Anaeromyxobacter diazotrophicus: one gene and its partner. Each later gene encodes a partner of the first gene's protein in a complex. Links are inferred from orthologs where the notes say so. Each region holds a gene or a part of one and is shown on either strand. Other genes may lie near its edges. The genes, in order: trxB and trxA.

Region 1 (8,408 bases):
GAGCAGCGTGCCCGCCTCGGTGATGCCGAGGTGGAGCGGGTACTCGAAGCGCTCGGCGAAGAGGCGGTTGGCCTGCACCGTCATGGCGATGTCGTGCGCCTTCAGGGACACCTTGATCTCGCGGTACCCCTCGTCCTCCAGGAACTGGATGTGGCGGGCGGCGCTCTCCACCATGCCCTCGGCGGTGGGCCAGCCGTGCTTCGCGACGATGTCGTCCTCGAGCGAGCCGGCGTTGACGCCGATGCGGATGGGGACCTGCCGCTCGCGCGCCGCCTTCACGACCTCGCGGACGCGCTCGCGCGAGCCGATGTTGCCCGGGTTGAGGCGGATGCAGTGCATGCCGGCCTCGAGCGCCGCCAGCGCCAGCCGGTAGTCGAAGTGGATGTCGGCCACGAGCGGCACGGGCGTGCCGCGCACGATCTCGCGCAGCGCCGCCGCCGCGTCCCGGTCCGGCACGGCCAGCCGCACGATGTCGGCGCCCGCGTCGGCGAGCGCCCGGATCTGCGCCAGCGTCCCCGCCACGTCGGTCGTGTCGGTGGTGGTCATCGACTGGACCGAGATGGGGGCGCCGCCGCCCACCTGCACCCCGCCGACCCGGACCGGCCGCGTCTTGCGGCGCGGCGAGATGGCCGAGATCCCCTGGTGGTCGTAGGCGCCCATGCGTGCCGTCCCCCGAAAAGCGAAGAGCCCGCCGCGGCTGCGCGGCGGGCCCTTCCTGTTAACGCGATCGCCGGGGCGATGCCAACCCGAGCGGCCGGCCGCGGAGGGGGCAGGGCCCCCCGCCCTCGCCGGCTACCGCTTCGCCAGCTCCTGGTCGATGAGGTTCTTGAACTCCTCGAACGGCTGCGCGCCGGTGAGCTGGTAGCCGTTGATGAAGAAGGCCGGCGTGCCGGTCACCCCCACCTTGGACCCGGCCGCCTTGTTCGCCTCGACCACCTTGGCCTTGTCGCCGCCGTCGAGGCACTTGTCGAACTTGGCCTGGTCGAGGCCGAGGTCCTTCGCGTAGCCCTTGAGCGCCGGGGCCTCGAGCTTCTGCTGGTTCGCGAAGAGCTTCTCGTGCATCTCCCAGTACTTCCCCTGGTCGGCCGCGCACTGCGCCGCCTCGGCGGCCTTCTCGGCGTGCGGGTGGAAGGGGAGCGGGAAGTCGCGGTACACGAGGCGGATCTTGCCGTCGTAGGCCTTCATCACCTGCTTCACCGTGTCCTCGGCCTTGGAGCAGTACGGGCACTCGAAGTCGGAGAACTCGACGATGGTGACGGGCGCGCTGGCCGGCCCCTTCGACGGGCCCTCGGCGGCGACCTCGACGCGCGGCGGCTTCAGGTTCACCTCGACCTTGAGCTCCTTCTTGAGCTGGTCGACGTAGGCGGTCTGCGCGGCCTGCAGGGCGGGCCGTTCCATGTACTGGGCGATCTGCTCCTTCACCTGCTCGAAGGGCGGCAGCGGCTGGCGCTTCGACTGCTCGTCGTAGAACTGCTTCATGTCGGCGTCGGTCGGCTTCTTGACCTTGTCCGTCACCTCGCGCTTCCAGAGCGCCTCGGGGGTGAGGTTCTCCGCCTTCGCCTTCTGCTCGACGAGCTTGCGCACCAGCATCTGGTCCAGCGCCTGCTTGCGCTGGTCGAACATCTGCGCGTCGAGCTCGGCGGCGCTGATGCTGCCGCCGGTCCACTTCGCGACCGGCGCGCCGGAGTCGCCGCCCGCGGCGGTCTTGGCCTCGGTGGTGGTGGGCTTCTGGCAGGCCACCGCCAGGGTGAGCGTGAAGAGGCCGAGGACGAAGCGTTTCATGGTGCTCCCGTGGACAGGTGGACCGCGCGATGCGAGGCGCGGGATTCTGTCGAGGAACACCCGGACCGTCAATCCATTTCCGGGCCGAAGCCCGCGCGCCCTCGGGCTTTTCCGGCGGAGCGCGCCCCGCGCGCCGGCGCGCGCTCGGGCCCGCGCGACCCCGGGGGCGCCGCGACCCCCCGGCCAGCGCTGCGCCGCGAGCCGCCCGCGCGCGCGCGGAGGTGGCACGCTCCTCGCTTGGCGAGGGGGATGGCCCGAGGAGAGCGATGACCGCGTCCAGCTGCGACAGATCGGCGGTGCACGTCCGGCTCCTGCGCCTGTTCGCTTCACCCACCTACCAGCCCCCCAGGCTGCCGCAGGTGGCGCTCGAGATCATGGAGCTCTCGCAGCGCCCCGAGGTGAGCTTCGCCCAGGTGGGCGCGGTGCTGGAGAAGGATCCGCTCCTCGCCGCCAAGGTGCTCTCCATCGCGCAGTCGGCGATGTACGCGCCCCGCTCGCCCATCCTCTCGTTGCGCCAGGCGGGGGTCCGGCTGGGCCTGAAGACGCTGCGCGACCTCGTCCTCGAGGCGGCCGTGAGCATGCGCGTGTTCCGCGCGCCCGGGTACGGCGACGCCATGGAGCGGCTGTCGCGCCACAGCACCGCCACCGCCTACCTGCTGCGCGCGCTCTGCCGCCGCACCGGCCTCGACGCCGACTACGCCTTCCTGTGCGGGCTGCTCCACGACGTGGGGCTCGCCGCCTGCCTGCTCGCGCTCTCCGACGAGCCTCGCGGCGGCGTGGTGCCGTTCGACGCGCTCGGCCCGGCGCTCCACGACCTGCACGAGGAGGCGTCCGGCCTCGTGACGCGGCTGTGGGGCCTGCCGGCCGAGGTCCAGCAGCTCGCCGCGACCCACCACCAGCTCGCGGTGGGCGGCCGGCCCGACCCGCTCCACGCCGCGCTCATCGTGGCGGAGGCGCTCGCCGCCGACCAGGGCGCCGGCATGGAGCCCGCGGGCGTCCAGGGCGGCCTCGACCAGAACGGCCCGGAGCTGCGGGAGCAGGCGTGCGCCGCGCTCGGGCTGGACGCCCCGGCCCTGGCCGCGGCGCGGGTCGAGGCGAGCGAGATCCTGGGGGCCCTGGGCGGCGTCGCCCCCGCGGCGTGATCGCGCGCGGCGACGGCGCCGCGGCGCCGCGCGCGCATGACAAGCGCCGGGGGACGGGCTAAACAGACCGGGCACCTTCCACCCCGGGGGAGAGATGGCCCAGCACGAGCGCCTCGTCGTCATCGGAGCCGGTCCGGCCGGCTACACCGCCGCCCTCTACGCCTCGCGCGCCAGCCTCTCGCCGCTCGTGTTCGAGGGGCTGCAGCCGGGCGGGCAGCTCACCATCACCACCGACGTCGACAACTACCCGGGCTTCCCGGCGGGCATCCTCGGCCCCGAGCTCATGGAGAAGATGCGGCGCCAGGCGGAGCGCTTCGGCACGCGCTTCGTGCTCGGCGAGATCACCCGGGTCGACCTGTCGCGCCGCCCGTTCCAGCTCTGGCAGGACGACCAGCTCTTCACCGCCGACGCCGTGATCGTGGCCACCGGCGCGTCGGCCAAGTGGCTCGGCATCGCCAGCGAGCAGGCGTACCGCGGCAAGGGCGTCTCGGCTTGCGCCACCTGCGACGGCTTCTTCTTCCGCGGCGTCGAGCTGGCGGTGGTGGGCGGCGGGGACACCGCCGTCGAGGAGGCGACCTTCCTCACCAAGTTCGCCACGAAGGTGACGATCGTCCACCGGCGCGGCGAGCTGCGGGCCTCGAAGATCATGCAGGACCGCGCCCGCGCGAACCCCAAGATCGAATACGCCTGGAACAGCGTGGTGGACGAGGTGCTCGGCGACGGGAAGACCGTCACCGGGCTCAAGCTCCGGAGCACCACCGACGGCGCCACCCGCGTCCTGCCGGTGAGCGGGCTCTTCATGGGCATCGGGCACGAGCCGAACACCGCCGTCTTCAAGGGGCAGCTCGAGATGAACGAGGTGGGCTACCTCAAGACGCGCGCGCCCTCCTCGGCCACCAGCGTGAAGGGCGTCTTCGCCGCCGGCGACGTGGCCGACCCCAGCTACCGCCAGGCGGTGAGCGCCGCCGGCTCGGGCTGCGTGGCCGCCATCGACGCCGAGCGGTTCCTCGGCGAGCACGCCACCGAGAACTGGGACTGACCCGCGCCATGAAGATGATCGACGTCGGCGACAAGGAGCGCACCGAGCGGGTCGCGGTGGCCCGCGGCTTCGTCGCCATGGCCCCGGCGACGGTCGGCATCGTCCGCCGCGGCGAGTCCGAGAAGGGGGACGTGCTGGCCGCGGCGCGGCTGGCCGGCATCCTGGCGGCGAAGAAGACGCCCGAGCTCGTGCCGCTGTGCCACCCCATCGCGCTCACCGGGGTGGACGTCCTGGCGGTGCCGCGGCCGCGCGGCGTCGAGGTGACGGCCACGGTCCGCACCACCGACCGCACCGGGGTCGAGATGGAGGCGCTCTCGGCCGTCTCGGCCGCCTGCCTCACCGTCTACGACATGCTGAAGCGGTACGAGCGCGGCATGCGCATCGAGGCGCTCGAGCTCATCGAGAAGAAGGGCGGCCGGTCCGGGCACTGGCGGCGGCCGGCTCCGGCGCGAGCCCCAGCAGCGCCCGCGCGTTCGCGCCGCACACGCGCCGGATGACCGCCGGCGAGAGGCCCGCCTTGGCGAGCCGCCCCGCCGCCCGCGGCAGCGCCAGCAGATCCCCCGCGCCCTCCCCGGCGCCGGAGCCGAGCGCGATCCCGTCCGGCCCGAGCGAGGCCACGAGCCGCACCGCCTCGTCGAGCGCGTCGCCCGCGCCGGCCGAGAGCGACAGCCCCGCCGCGTAGCCGCAGGCGCGGATCATCCTCACCGTGCGGGCGTCGGCGCGCTGGACCAGCACGCGCGCGGGGTCGAGCTCGTGCTCGCGCAGCAGCGCCAGCGCCCGCCGGGTCACGCGCTCCTTGTCCCGCCACGGCGTGTGCACCACCACCGGGCGGCGCAGCTCGCGCGCGAGCTCCAGCTGGCGCACGAACAGCGCCTCCTCGCGCGGGCCGCCCTCCTCCAGCCCGATGGCGCCCACCGCCAGGACGTGCCGCCGGCCCAGGTAGTCGGGCAGCTCGGCGAGGAGCGCCTCCAGGCCGCGCCAGGGGATGCGGCGCGGGTGCAGCCCGAGCGCCGCGTACCCGGCGATCCCGGCCCGGCGCAGCCGCCGCAGCGCGCCCGGCGCGAGCGCGTCCCAGGCGCGCCGCAGCGCCGCGCCGGTCGCCGGCACGCCCGCGTCCCCGGCGGCGGCGAGCGCGCCGGCCACCCCGAAGAAGGCGAGGTCCTCGAGGTCGCCGCGCCGGAGCGCCACCGGGTGCAGCTCGGCGTCGAACCAGCTCACGGCACCGCCGGGGCGCCCTCGTACCGCGGATCGCAGGCGGCCTCGAAGAGGCCGCCGGGGCCGCGGCCGGCCGCCTGGGCGTTGGGCCAGCGCGAGGGCGCGAACGAGAGCTGGTGGCCGCGCGCCGCCAGCGCGTGCGCGGTGGCGGCCTCGAGCCCGTTCGGCTCCACCTGCACCACGTCGGGCGTGTGCTGGTGGTGCAGCCGCGGCGCCGCCAGCGCCTCGTCGAGGCGCATCCCGTCGTCCACCACGTGCAGGATGGCCTGCGCCACCGCGGTCGGGATGCGCGCGCCACCGGCCGCGCCCACCGCCAGCGCCACCTGCCCCCGCCCGTCGAGCACGAGCGTGGGGGTCATGGAGGAGAGCGGGATCTTCCCGGGCGCGATCGCGTTCGGGCCCCGGCCGACCAGGCCGTAAGCGTTGGGGGTCCCCGGCGCGCTGTCGAAGTCGTCCATCTCGTCGTTCATGAGCAGCCCCGTCCCCGGCACGACCAGGCAGCTCCCGAAGTAGTAGTTGACGGTGGTCGTGAGCGCGACCGCGTTCCCCTCCCCGTCCACGACCGAGAGGTGGCTCGTCTCGCCGCGCTCGCGATCGACCGTCACCTCAGCGGCCGGCGTGGCGCGCTCCCCGATGGCGGCGTGGAGCGCGGCGGCGAAGGCCGGGCTCGCCATCTCGGCGGCCGCGGCGGCGGCGCCGGGCACCTGCTCCGGATCGCCGAGGAGCGCGCCGCGGCGCGCGTAGAGCCGCTTCTCCGCCTCGATCATGACGTGCAGGAACCGCTCGGGGCGGTAGCCGCCGGCGCGCGGGTCCTCCGGCTCGAGCGCGCCGACGAGGCCGAGGAGGAGCGCCCCCCCGGCCGAGGGCAGCGGCATGGTGAGGATGCGGTGTCCCCGGTACGCGCCCTCGAGCGGCGCGCGCTCGCGCACGCGGTAGCGGGCGAGGTCCTGCTCGGAGAGGATCCCGCCGCGCGCCCGCACCGCGTCCGCGATCCGGCGCGCCAGCGGCCCGCGGTAGAACGCGTCGGGGTCCTTCCCCAGGAGCCGCAGCGTCCGGGCCAGGTCCCGGCGCCAGACGCGCGCGCCCGGCGCCGGCGCCACGCGCGCCCCGCCCTCGTCCGGCTGGACCAGGAACTCGCGGGCGGCGCCCGCGTCCGCGCGCAGGCACGCGAGGCGCTCCTCGACCCGGGTGGCGTAGACGTGGCCGGCGCGGAACCCGCGCTCGGCGAGCCGCGCCGCCGGCTCGACCAGCCTCGCCAGCGGCTTCGTCCCGAAGCGGCGGGCCAGCTCGGCGTAGCCCTTCACCGCCCCCGGCACCGCCACCGCGAGCGCACCGTCGAGCGAGGCGCGGGGCGGGGCGCCGGGGCGGCTGAAGAGGTCGGCGGTGGCCGCCGCCGGCGCGACCTCGCGGAAGTCGAGCGCATAGGCGCGCCGCTCGCGCGCCAGCCACACCAGCGCGAACCCGCCGCCGCCGAGCCCGGAGCTCTGCGGCTCGACGACCGACAGCGCGAACGCCGCCGCCACCGCCGCGTCCACCGCGTTCCCGCCGCGCCGGAGCACCTGCGCCCCCGCCTCGCTGGCGAGCGGGTGCGAGGCGGCGACGGCGCCCCCGCCGGAGACGGCGAGGGTCGAGAGCGCGATCGAGAGGAGGGAGGCGAGCCCAGGCATGGCGCCCTTCTACTTCGGCCGCGCAGGCGACGCCTCCGCCCGTCGGTCCTGACCCCCTCAGCCCCGGATTTTCTGAGGGTGGAGGACCAGCAACTGATCCCTCGAAGGAATGAACCTCGTGGGGCCCAAAAGCGAAAGTTACCGTTTCAACGGGCACCTTCACGGTCTCGCACCTCGAGCCAGGTTGTCGTGAAATGTGCCCTGGTTCCGCCCATGTCCGGCTTGACCCGGCTATCCGTCTGGAGATAAGCCGCTCGGCAGGCTGTCCCCTGTTCATGGGACGGTCGTCGGCCGAGGTAGAGCGTGACCCGGATCCCCCTCCCGGGCGCGCGCAGGCGGGCGCAGAGCCCGCCGGAAGCCCCGGCCGCTCACCCGAGCAGAAGGAGGAGCCGTGAAGCAGAGAACGAGCAGGACCGTGCTGGCGAGCGTCGTCGTGGGTCTCGCCCTGGCGGGCTGTGGCTCGAGCGGAGGCAACGCCTCGACCGCGTCGACGCTCTCGGGCGTCGCCGCCGCCGAGGCGCCGCTCGGCGGCGCCAGGTTGACCCTGAAGGACTCGTCCACGGCGCAGCAGCAGAAGACCGTCACCGCCTCCGGCGACGGGAGCTTCTCGTTCGACGTGACCGGCCTCACCCCGCCGTACCGGCTCCAGGCCGACTGGAGCGACGGCGGGGGCGAGCACCAGCTCCACGCGATCACGGAGGACGCCGGGGAGACCCACGTCGACCCGCTCACCGACTCGGCGCTCACCGCCGCCTCCACCGCCCAGGGCGACGGCGGCGCCGAGGTCGAGGACCACGACGGCAACGAGCGCACCGCCGCCCGCGCCGGCGCCTTCCTGCAGCAGCTCCGGACGGCGCTCGCGCCGCTCTTCGACCTGTACGGCCTCGGGACCGACCTGCTCCACGCCGACCGCACCGCCCTCCAGGCGCTGCTGAAGGACGTGCGGTTCCAGGTCGAGGACGGCACGCTCACGGTCACGAACCGGGCGACCGGCGCCGTCATCTTCACCGGCCCGGTGGCGAACCTCGCGGCCGGCGTGTTCCACCAGGAGAACCTGCCCGCCGGGCCCGGGACCACGCCCACGCCGCCGCCTCCTCCGCCTCCCGCCGCCTGTACCTACGCGTACGGCGCCTGGGGCGCCTGCCAGTCGAACGGCACGCAGACGCGCGCCGTCGTCTCCTCCACGCCGGCCGGCTGCACCGGGACCCCGGTCCTCTCGCAGGCCTGCACGTACACGCCGCCCGGTCCGGGCGCCTGCTCGTACACGTACAGCGCCTGGGGCGCCTGCCAGTCGAACGGCACGCAGGCGCGCACCGTCCTCGCCTCGACGCCCTCGGGCTGCACCGGGACCCCGGTCCTCACCCAGGCCTGCACCTACGTCCCGCCGGTGACGACCTGCACCTCGTTCACCTACTCGGCCTGGAGCGCCTGCTCCGCGAGCGGCACGCAGACCCGCACCGTCGTCTCCTCGTCGCCGGCCGGCTGCACGGGCGGCGCGCCGGTGCTCTCGCAGGCCTGTACGCCTCCGGTGACGAACCCGGTCACGACCGCCAACGTCGTCTC
Region 2 (8,402 bases), on another replicon or contig:
CCCGCGCCTTGGCCTCGGCCACCCGCAGCACGTAGGCGCGCGCCTCCTCGCCCGGGCGCGTGCCCTCGTCCACGTCCGCCGGGCGGACGTCGAGGGCGAGCCCGAGCCGCGCGAGCAGCTCGCGCCGGCGCGGGCTCTGCGAGGCGAGGGTGAGCGTCATCCCTTCCGCCGGCGCGACCCGCGCTAGTCCAGCTCCACCGGGGCGGCGCGGGCGGTGCCCTGCACGAAGGCCTCGTTCGTCTGCACCTTGGCCTTCTTGCGGAGGCTCTCCACCCAGGCGCGCTCCAGCTCGGACTCCCGGCGCAGCCTGAGCCGCGTCTCGACCTCGGCCTGGTGCTCGGCCAGCTTGGAGAGGTCGGCGCGCTGGCGCTCCTTCACCCGCGCCACCACCGGCCCGCCCGCGGTCTCGTACACGCGCGGCAGCACCTGCCCGGCGGCCGCCTTGACGGCGTCGGCGAAGAGCTCCGGCGCCGGCCCCAGCCTCGGCACGCTGGGCGCGCTGGAGACGGGGAAGGTGCCGGTGTCCTCCGCGACGATGGGCTGCCCGCCCAGCTTCACCTGCGCGCCCTTCGCGGGGAGCACCTCGGCGAAGCTCTTGCCGGACTGGAGCTTCTTGAGCGTCTCCTCCGCGCGCTGCCCGGCGAGCTTCTTGGCGGCCTCGGTCTCGAGGAGCTCGCGCGCGATCTCGGGCTTCGCCTCGTCGAGCGTCTCCTTCTTGGCCGGCTCGATCCCCTCGAGCTTCACGAGGTGCCAGCCGAACTCCGTGCGGACCGGCTCCGAGACCTGGCCCGGCGAGAGCTTGCCGGCGGCGTCCTCGAACGGCTTCGCCATCACGCCCGGCCCGAAGAAGCCGAGGTCGCCGCCCTGGGCCTTGGAGCCCGGGTCGTCGGAGGCCTCCTGCGCCAGCTTGCCGAAGTCCTCGCCCTTCTTCACGCGCTCCGCCAGGGCGTCGATCTTCTTCTTGGCCGCCTCCTGCGCGTCCTGCGGCGCGCCCGGCGCCACCGCCACCAGGAGGTGCCGGGCGTGCAGCCGCCGCGGCCGGTCGAAGCGGGCGGGGTGATCCTTGAAGTACTGCTCCACCTGCGCGCCGTTCTTGGCCAGGAAGGCCTTCACCTCGGCGTCGGTCACCTTCACCTCGGCGCGCGCCAGCGCGAAGGGGAAGCGGGCCAGCTCGAGCGCGAGGCGGTCGTTCTCGGCCGCCCAGGCGTCCTTCACCTCGTCCGGGGTCACCTTCGCGGTGCCGCGCAGGAGCGCCACCATCTTCTGGTAGGCGAGGTCCTTGCGCATGCGCTCCTCGAACTTCCCGGGCGAGCCGTAGGTGCTCGTCACCGCGCGCCGGTACAGCTCCATGTCGAACCGGCCCTCGCTCTGGAAGGAGGGGATGTTCTTGATGGCGTTCGAGAGCTCGTCGTCGCTCACGACGATGCCCTGCCGCTGCGCCTCCTGGTCGATGAGCTCGCGCTGGACGAGCTGGTCCATCGCCATCTGGCGGAGCCGCGTCTGGAGGAGGGCGTTCAGGTCGGGCGCGCCCTGCTGCTGGTAGATGCGGAGCAGCTGGCCGTACTGCTGGTCGAACTCGGTGGGCGAGACCGCTTCACCGTTCACCTTCGCCGCCCACGCCTGGGTGGTGCCGATGTCGCCTCCGCTGCACCCCTTCGAGCCAGGCCCGAACGAGACGACGAAGACGATGATGATGATGCCGAACAGGACGTAGGTGAGGACGCTGCGCGAGTTCGCCCTCAAGGTGTCGAGCATGGAACGGCGCTCCGGATTGTTGAACGCGGCGAAACCGCGGGTGCGGGCCGCTTTTGGAAGGTTGCACCCTAGCCGAGATCGGCTAAAATGCAAGGGTTTTTGGAACCGCGGGGGGCGGCGGACGGCCTCGCCTGGGAGCCGGAGTGGTCGGACTGCTGAAGCGTCACCGCGAGATCATCCTCGTCGTCCTGCTGCTCGTCCTGCCGCTGGGCGTGTACTTCGCGCACGCCAAGCACCCGAGCGAGCGCACGCGCCTCGACCGGGTCATCCTGGCCGTGACCGGCCCCATCGAGAAGGCCATCGGCTGGACCGTCACCGGCGCCCTCCAGGCCTGGAACGGCTACGTGGGGCTCCGCGGGGCGCACGCCCGGGCGGTGGCGCTGCAGCACGAGGTCACCGCCCTGAAGCTCGATCAGCTCGAGCTCGTCCGGACGCGGGACGAGAACGAGCGGCTGCGGCGGCTGCTCGGGTTCGCCCGCGCGGAGCCCGAGCGGCGCGTGGTGGGCGGGCGCGTCATCGGCGTGCGCCTCGATCCCAAGGGGCTGCAGCTCCTCACCCTCGACCGCGGCGCGCGCGACGGCGTGGCGCGGATGATGCCGGTGGTGGTGGCGCACGGAGTGGTGGGCCGCGTCCACGCCGTCACCGACACCACCGCCGACGTGCTGCTCCTGTCCGACCGCAACAGCTCGATCGCGGTGCGCGTCGACCGCTCGCGCGCCCGCGCCAACGTGCGCGGGACCGGCGCGCCGGACGCCTGCCGCCTCGAGTACGCGCTGCGGTCCGACGACATCCAGGACGGCGACGCGCTCGTCACCTCGGGCACGGACGGCGTCTTCCCGCGCGGCCTGCCGGTGGGACGGATCACCTCGCTGAAGCGCAGCGGGCAGGGGCTCTACCAGCGCGCGGACGTGGCGCCGGCGGTCGACATCACCAAGGTCGAGGAGGCGCTGGTCATCACCTCCTTCGACGCCCACCTCGACGAGGCGCCGCTCGCGGCCGCCGCGCCGGCGCCCGCGCCCGCGAGCGCGCCGACGCCCGCGCCGCGGCGGCCGGCCGCCGCCAAGCCGGCGCCCCCGCCCGCCGCCCCGGCGCCGGCCGCGCCCGAGGAGGACGACGCGCCCGCGGAGGCGCCGCCCGCGCCCGGCGCGACCGCCGCGGTGGAGGTGAGCCCGTGAGGCCCGTCGCCGCGTTCGCGGCCGCGCTGCTGCTCGTCTCGGTGCAGGCCGCGCTCCTTCGATACGTCGGCGGGGGCGCCTTCTCGCTCTCGCTGGCGCTCCCGGTCGTGGTCTACCTCGGGCTGTCGGCCGGCAACGTCGACGGCGCGGTGGGCGCGGCTGCGGTGGGGTACGTCCTCGACCTCACGGCGGGCGGGCCCAAGGGGCTCATGACGTTCCTCGCGGTGGCGCTCTTCCTCGGCAGCCGGCTCGCCGGCGCGGCGCTCTCCATCCACGGCAAGAGCGGCTTCGCGGCGCTCTCCGCGGTGGGCGTGTTCCTGTTCGGCCTGGGCGCGCTGCTCCTCACCCGCGCCGTCTCGCCGGTCGAGACCGCGCCGGGGCTCCGCCTGCTCGGCCGCGTGCTGGTCGACGCGCTCCTCACCGGGGCCCTCTCCCCGCTCGTCCTCCTCGGGATGCGGCGCCTCGACGGCCTGTTCGCGCGCGAGGAGCCTGGCCTCCTGCGATGAGCCGGGTCCCCGGAGAATCGCCGGCCGCCGCCCGTTGTTGGAGAGCCTGACTCGAGATGGTCCGCGTCCCCACCGCCACCGCCCCCAACACCTCGCAGGCCGAGCTCCGGCCGCGCACCGCGCTCATGACGGTGGTGGCGTCGCTCGCCTTCCTGGTGCTAGCCGTCCGCCTGTACCAGCTCCAGATCCTGCGCGGCGACCAGTACAAGGAGCGCGCCGACGAGAACTTCGTGAAGGAGCTGCGCGTCCCCGCCGACCGCGGCTTCATCCTCGACCGCAACCACAAGGTGCTGGTCGACTCGCGCCCCTCGTACGACGTCACCCTCACGCCCTACTTCTGCGGCAAGCAGTGCGACGAGCTCCTGGGCCAGCTCGGGAAGCTCCTCTCGCTGTCCGACGAGGAGCTCGAGCGCGCCCAGCAGCGCCTCCACGCCGCGCGCGGCCTGGAGCGCTTCCGCCCGTTCACCGTGAAGGTGGACATCGCGCGAGAGGAGCTCGACATCGTCGAGGCGAACCGCGTGCCCGGCGCGCTCTCCGGGGTCGACGTCATCCCCGCCCCGCACCGCAGCTACCGCTACGGCCCCTGGGCCGGCCACCTCTTCGGCTACATGAACGAGATCGGGGCCGAGGAGCTCAAGCGCGCCAACGCCGACATCGAGAAGCGCAACGACGGCGAGCTCCTCTACCAGCTCGGGGACTACGTCGGCCGCCGCGGCCTGGAGCGGCGCTGGGAGTCCACCCTGCGCGGCCTCGACGGGCGGCGGCGGGTGGTGGTGGACGCGAAGGGCAACGCCAAGGGCGGCGATCTCGAGGAGCTCATCCCGGAGGACCAGCGCTTCGAGGCCTCGCGGCCCGGGCGGAACCTCGTCCTCTCCATCGACTGGCGTCTCCAGGAGTTCGCCGAGAAGATGTTCCCGGCCACCGCCGGCTCGGTCCTCGCGATGGACGCGCGCACCGGGTTCCTGCTGGCGCTCGTCGACCGCCCCTCGCCCGATCCGAACAAGCTCTCCGGCCGCATCAGCCGGTCCGAGCTCAAGGCCATCCGCGACGACCCGCTCCGCCCCGAGCTGTTCCGCGCCATCCAGGAGCACTACCACCCGGGGTCGACGTTCAAGGTCGTGACCTCGATCGCCGCCCTGGAGGAGGGCGCGCTCAAGCCGGGCGGCACCATCAACTGCCCCGGGCACTACACGCTCGGCGGCCACCGCTGGCGCTGCGACAAGGAGAAGGGGCACGGGAACGTCGACCTCGAGCACGCGCTCGGCGCCTCCTGCGACGTCTTCTACTACGCGCTGGGCGACCGGCTCGGCACCGACGCCATCGCGAAGTGGGCGCACCTGCTGGGCCTCGGCAGCCCGACCGGCTTCGACCTGGGCGGCGAGATCTCCGGCGTCATGCCGGACGAGGCGTGGCACGACCGCCACCTCGCCGGCGGCTACCAGCACGGCATGTCGCTCAACATCGCCATTGGCCAGGGCGACGTGAACGTGACCCCAATGCAGCAGGTGGTGCTCTACGGCGCGCTCGCGACCGGCAAGGTGTGGAAGCCGCAGGTCGTGCAGCGGATCGAGGACCCGGGCGGCGAGACCGTCCAGGAGTTCGGGCCGGTGGTGAAGGGACAGCTCCCCATCAAGCCCGAGACGCGGGCGGCCGTGCTGAAGGGCATGGAGGCGACCGTCAACGAGCCGTTCGGCACCGGCTACGGCTCGCGCCTCAAGGACGTCGTGGTGGACGGCAAGCCGGTGCTGATGGCCGGCAAGACCGGCACCGCCCAGGTGGTGAAGCTGGGGGCGAAGCGGCTCAAGGCCTCGCAGGTCACCTACTTCGAGCGCGACCACGCCTGGTTCGCCTCGTTCGCGCCGGCGGACGACCCCGAGCTGGTGGTGGTGGTGCTGAACGAGCACTCCGGCTTCGGCGCGTCGAACGCGGCCCCGACCGCGGCCGCCGTCATGCGCTACTACTTCCAGCTGAAGCGGACCGACGCCCTGGAGCGCGCGGGCGTCCAGCTCGGCCCGCCGCCGCCGCCCGGCCTCGAGGTGCCGGGCGCGAAGCCGGCCGCCGCGCCGGTCCGGACCGGGGCGCCGGGCGCCCCCACCATCGAGGCGCCGGCCACCGTGCCGGCCGCCGTCCAGGGGGAGAAGCGTGGCGCTTGACCTGTCCTTGCCGCGCGCCGGGGTGCCGTCGCAGCGGCGCGCCTTCACGCACTACCCGTGGCACGTGGCCTTCCTCGTGCTCGGCATCGCCGCGCTCGGCGTCTGGAACCTCGCCTCGGCCTCGCGCAGCGCGCACGCGCCGGTCTGGATCTCGCAGCTCTCCTGGATGGGCGCCGGCGCCGCCGTCGCGCTCGCCCTCGGGCTCGTCGACTACCGCCGCTTCATGCGCGGCGCGTACGTCTTCTACGCCGTCGTGGTGCTCCTGCTCGTGGCGACCGCGCTCAAGGGGCGCGTGGTCATGGGCGCCCGCCGCTGGCTCGCCATCGGCCCGATGAACCTCCAGCCCTCGGAGCTGGCCAAGATCGCGGTCATGGTGGCGCTGGCGCGCTGGTTCCACATGGACGCCGCCAAGCGCAAGGACGGCTACGGCCTGTTCGGCCTCGTCGTCCCGGGCGTCATCACCCTGGTGCCGGCGCTGCTCATCCTGAAGCAGCCCGACCTCGGGACGGCCCTCATCGTGGTGGCGGTGGGCGCGACCATGATCCTGTTCGCGAAGGTGCGCTGGCAGACCCTGGTGGCGGTGGGCGCGGTGGTGGTGGTGGGCGCGGTCTTCGCGTACCCGCACCTCAAGCCGTACCAGAAGAAGCGCGTCGAGACCTTCCTCAACCCGGAGGGCGACGTCCTCGGCGCCGGGTACCACGCGACGCAGTCGATGATCGCGGTCGGCTCGGGGCAGGCGCTCGGCAAGGGCTGGGCGCAGGGGACGCAGACCCTGCTCTCGTTCCTGCCCGAGCAGCACACCGACTTCATCTTCTCGGTGTGGGCCGAGGAGCACGGGTTCGTCGGCTGCCTGCTCCTGCTCGCGCTCTACTACGCGCTCGTGGTGTCGGCGCTGGGCATCGCCGGCAACGCCCGCGACCGCTTCGGCCACTTCCTGGCGGTGGGGGTGACGGCGATGCTCTTCTGGCACGCCTTCATCAACATGGGGATGGTGACCGGCGTCATGCCGGTGGTGGGCGTCACGCTCCCGCTCATGAGCTACGGCGGCTCGTCGGTGATGGCCGTGCTCATCGGCATCGGCCTGCTCAACAACGTCGCGAGCCGGCGCTTCGTGAACTGAAACGCCCGCCGGCGGAGGCGCGGGCGGGCGTTCCTGCTGAGGGGGGGGCCGCGCGCCGGCGGGCGCGCTCGACGGTCAGACGACCTTCTTCACCGCGTCGACGAGCTTCGCCTTGGGCACGGCGCCGATGATGGTGTCCACCACCCGGCCGCCCTTGAACACGAGCAGGGTGGGGATGGAGCGGATGCCGTACTTCTGCGGCACCTGCTGGTGGTGGTCGATGTCGAGCTTCGCCACCTTGAGCTTGCCCTTGTACTCCTTCGCCAGCTCCTCCACGGCCGGGGCGATGGCCTTGCAGGGGCCGCACCAGGTCGCCCAGAAGTCGACCAGCACGGGGGTGTCGCTCTTCAGCACTTCCTGATCGAAGGTGCCGTCCTCGAGGGTGACCACGTCATTCGATGCCATGCGGCTTTGTTTAGCGGACGCGCGACGGGGTGGCAAGCGGCGCGGCGAGCGTGCTAACCTCGCGGGCTCACGCGGTGTTTCGTCGCACTTGGGCCGATCGCATGGCGGGTCTCCTCTTCGTGAGTCAGGCGATGCTCGAGGCCTGGTCCGGGCAGGGGCGGATCGCGTTCGCCGGCCAGACCATGAGCCTGCGCGCGGGGCCGGGCTCCGGGCGCGCGTACGCGCTCGATCCGGCGGTGCGCTTCCTGCGGGTCGTCGGCGCCGAGTGCGACCCGCACGGGCTGGTGGCCAAGGTGAAGACCGACGCGCAGCTGCGCGCGCTCGGCGGCCAGCGGATGGGCGACTCGGTCCTCCTGGGAGACGTCGCCTACGAGGTCGAGCCGGGCTTCCTCGCGGCGGCGAGCGCGCCGCCCGCGGCCCCGGAGCAGCGCGACCCGGCGGCGGTCCTGGCGCGGTTCCTCTCGGAGAATCTCTCGTGACCGTCCGGTGTTACTGTGAGCGCGCGCGGAGCTCGTCCCGCGCCGCCGGCGCGGGCGCGAGGGCGCGCCGCGGGGGTGCTGGTGCCGAAAGGGTTGCGCCCGCCGGGCTGGCTGACGTAAGGCCGTGCGCCGGCTCGACGTCGCGAGGGGGAAGGCCACGCCGATGAGCATCCACGTCCTGAGGCTCGCCGCCGCGCTCTACGCCGCCGGCGCCGCGGCCTACATCCTCTTCTTCGCGCGCCCGCGCCACCTCCGGGCCGCCAGCACCGGCTACGCGCTCGTCGCGGTCGCGTTCGCGGTGCACGCCGTCTCGATCGGCCTCGCCTGCGGCGAGTTCGGCGGGAGGGAGTTCTTCAACCTGCGCGGCGGCTTCGGCCTCCTCGGCTGGCTCGCCGCCGGCGCCTTCCTGCTCCTGCAGCGCTTCTGGCGGCTGCCGTCGGTGGGGGCGTTCATCACGCCGCTCGTGCTCATGTCGGTGCTGCCCGGGGTCTTCGGGCTCGGTCCCAACGCGCGCGGGCCCGTGCCGGCGATCATCCGGCTGCCGTCGCTCAAGGTGCACATCTTCAGCGCCGCCGGCGGCGTGGTCCTGTTCGCCTTCGCCTTCGCGGTGGCGCTCATGTACCTGCTCCAGGAGCGCGAGGTGAAGGGCAAGCGGTTCGGGGCGCTCTTCTCGCGCCTCCCGTCGCTCGACGCGCTCGACCGCCTCAACCAGCGGCTGGTCCGCGGCGGGTTCGCGGTCTACTCGGTCGCGCTCGTCACCGGCGCCCTGGTGGCGAAGAACGCGTGGGGCAGCTTCTGGACCTGGGACC

The links.
Region 2: the proteins of trxB (region 1) and trxA are in contact, whole or in part, in a crystal structure (PDB 1F6M), measured with the Escherichia coli proteins. The link is inferred for Anaeromyxobacter diazotrophicus from one-to-one orthologs.

What each region holds. Positions count from the first base shown.
Region 1 is NZ_BJTG01000001.1:591,199-599,606, forward strand. Bases 2,080-4,990 are described here. They hold trxB (thioredoxin-disulfide reductase), read left to right. Parts: upstream 2,080-3,018; coding sequence 3,019-3,963; downstream 3,964-4,990. Other genes in these bases: HWY08_RS02640 (HDOD domain-containing protein), read left to right, coding at 2,080-2,924; moaC (cyclic pyranopterin monophosphate synthase MoaC), read left to right, coding at 3,972-4,460; HWY08_RS02655 (TatD family hydrolase), read right to left, coding at 4,360-4,990. In the rest of the region: ispG (flavodoxin-dependent (E)-4-hydroxy-3-methylbut-2-enyl-diphosphate synthase), read right to left, coding at 1-660; HWY08_RS02635 (thioredoxin domain-containing protein), read right to left, coding at 793-1,782; more of HWY08_RS02640, read left to right, coding at 2,049-2,079; more of HWY08_RS02655, read right to left, coding at 4,991-5,181; ggt (gamma-glutamyltransferase), read right to left, coding at 5,178-6,845; HWY08_RS02665 (hypothetical protein), read left to right, coding at 7,237-8,408.
Region 2 is NZ_BJTG01000006.1:148,296-156,697, forward strand. What follows is about bases 5,450-8,354. They hold trxA (thioredoxin), read right to left. Parts: upstream 7,115-8,354; coding sequence 6,785-7,114; downstream 5,450-6,784. Other genes in these bases: mrdA (penicillin-binding protein 2), read left to right, coding at 5,450-5,589; rodA (rod shape-determining protein RodA), read left to right, coding at 5,579-6,709; HWY08_RS13645 (hypothetical protein), read left to right, coding at 7,216-7,593; HWY08_RS13650 (cytochrome C assembly family protein), read left to right, coding at 7,757-8,354. Outside these bases: HWY08_RS13610 (Maf family protein), read right to left, coding at 1-160; HWY08_RS13615 (peptidylprolyl isomerase), read right to left, coding at 184-1,755; rod shape-determining protein MreC, read left to right, coding at 1,899-2,930; HWY08_RS13625 (hypothetical protein), read left to right, coding at 2,927-3,436; more of mrdA, read left to right, coding at 3,493-5,449; more of HWY08_RS13650, read left to right, coding at 8,355-8,402. UniProt on the Escherichia coli protein: Participates in various redox reactions through the reversible oxidation of its active center dithiol to a disulfide and catalyzes dithiol-disulfide exchange reactions.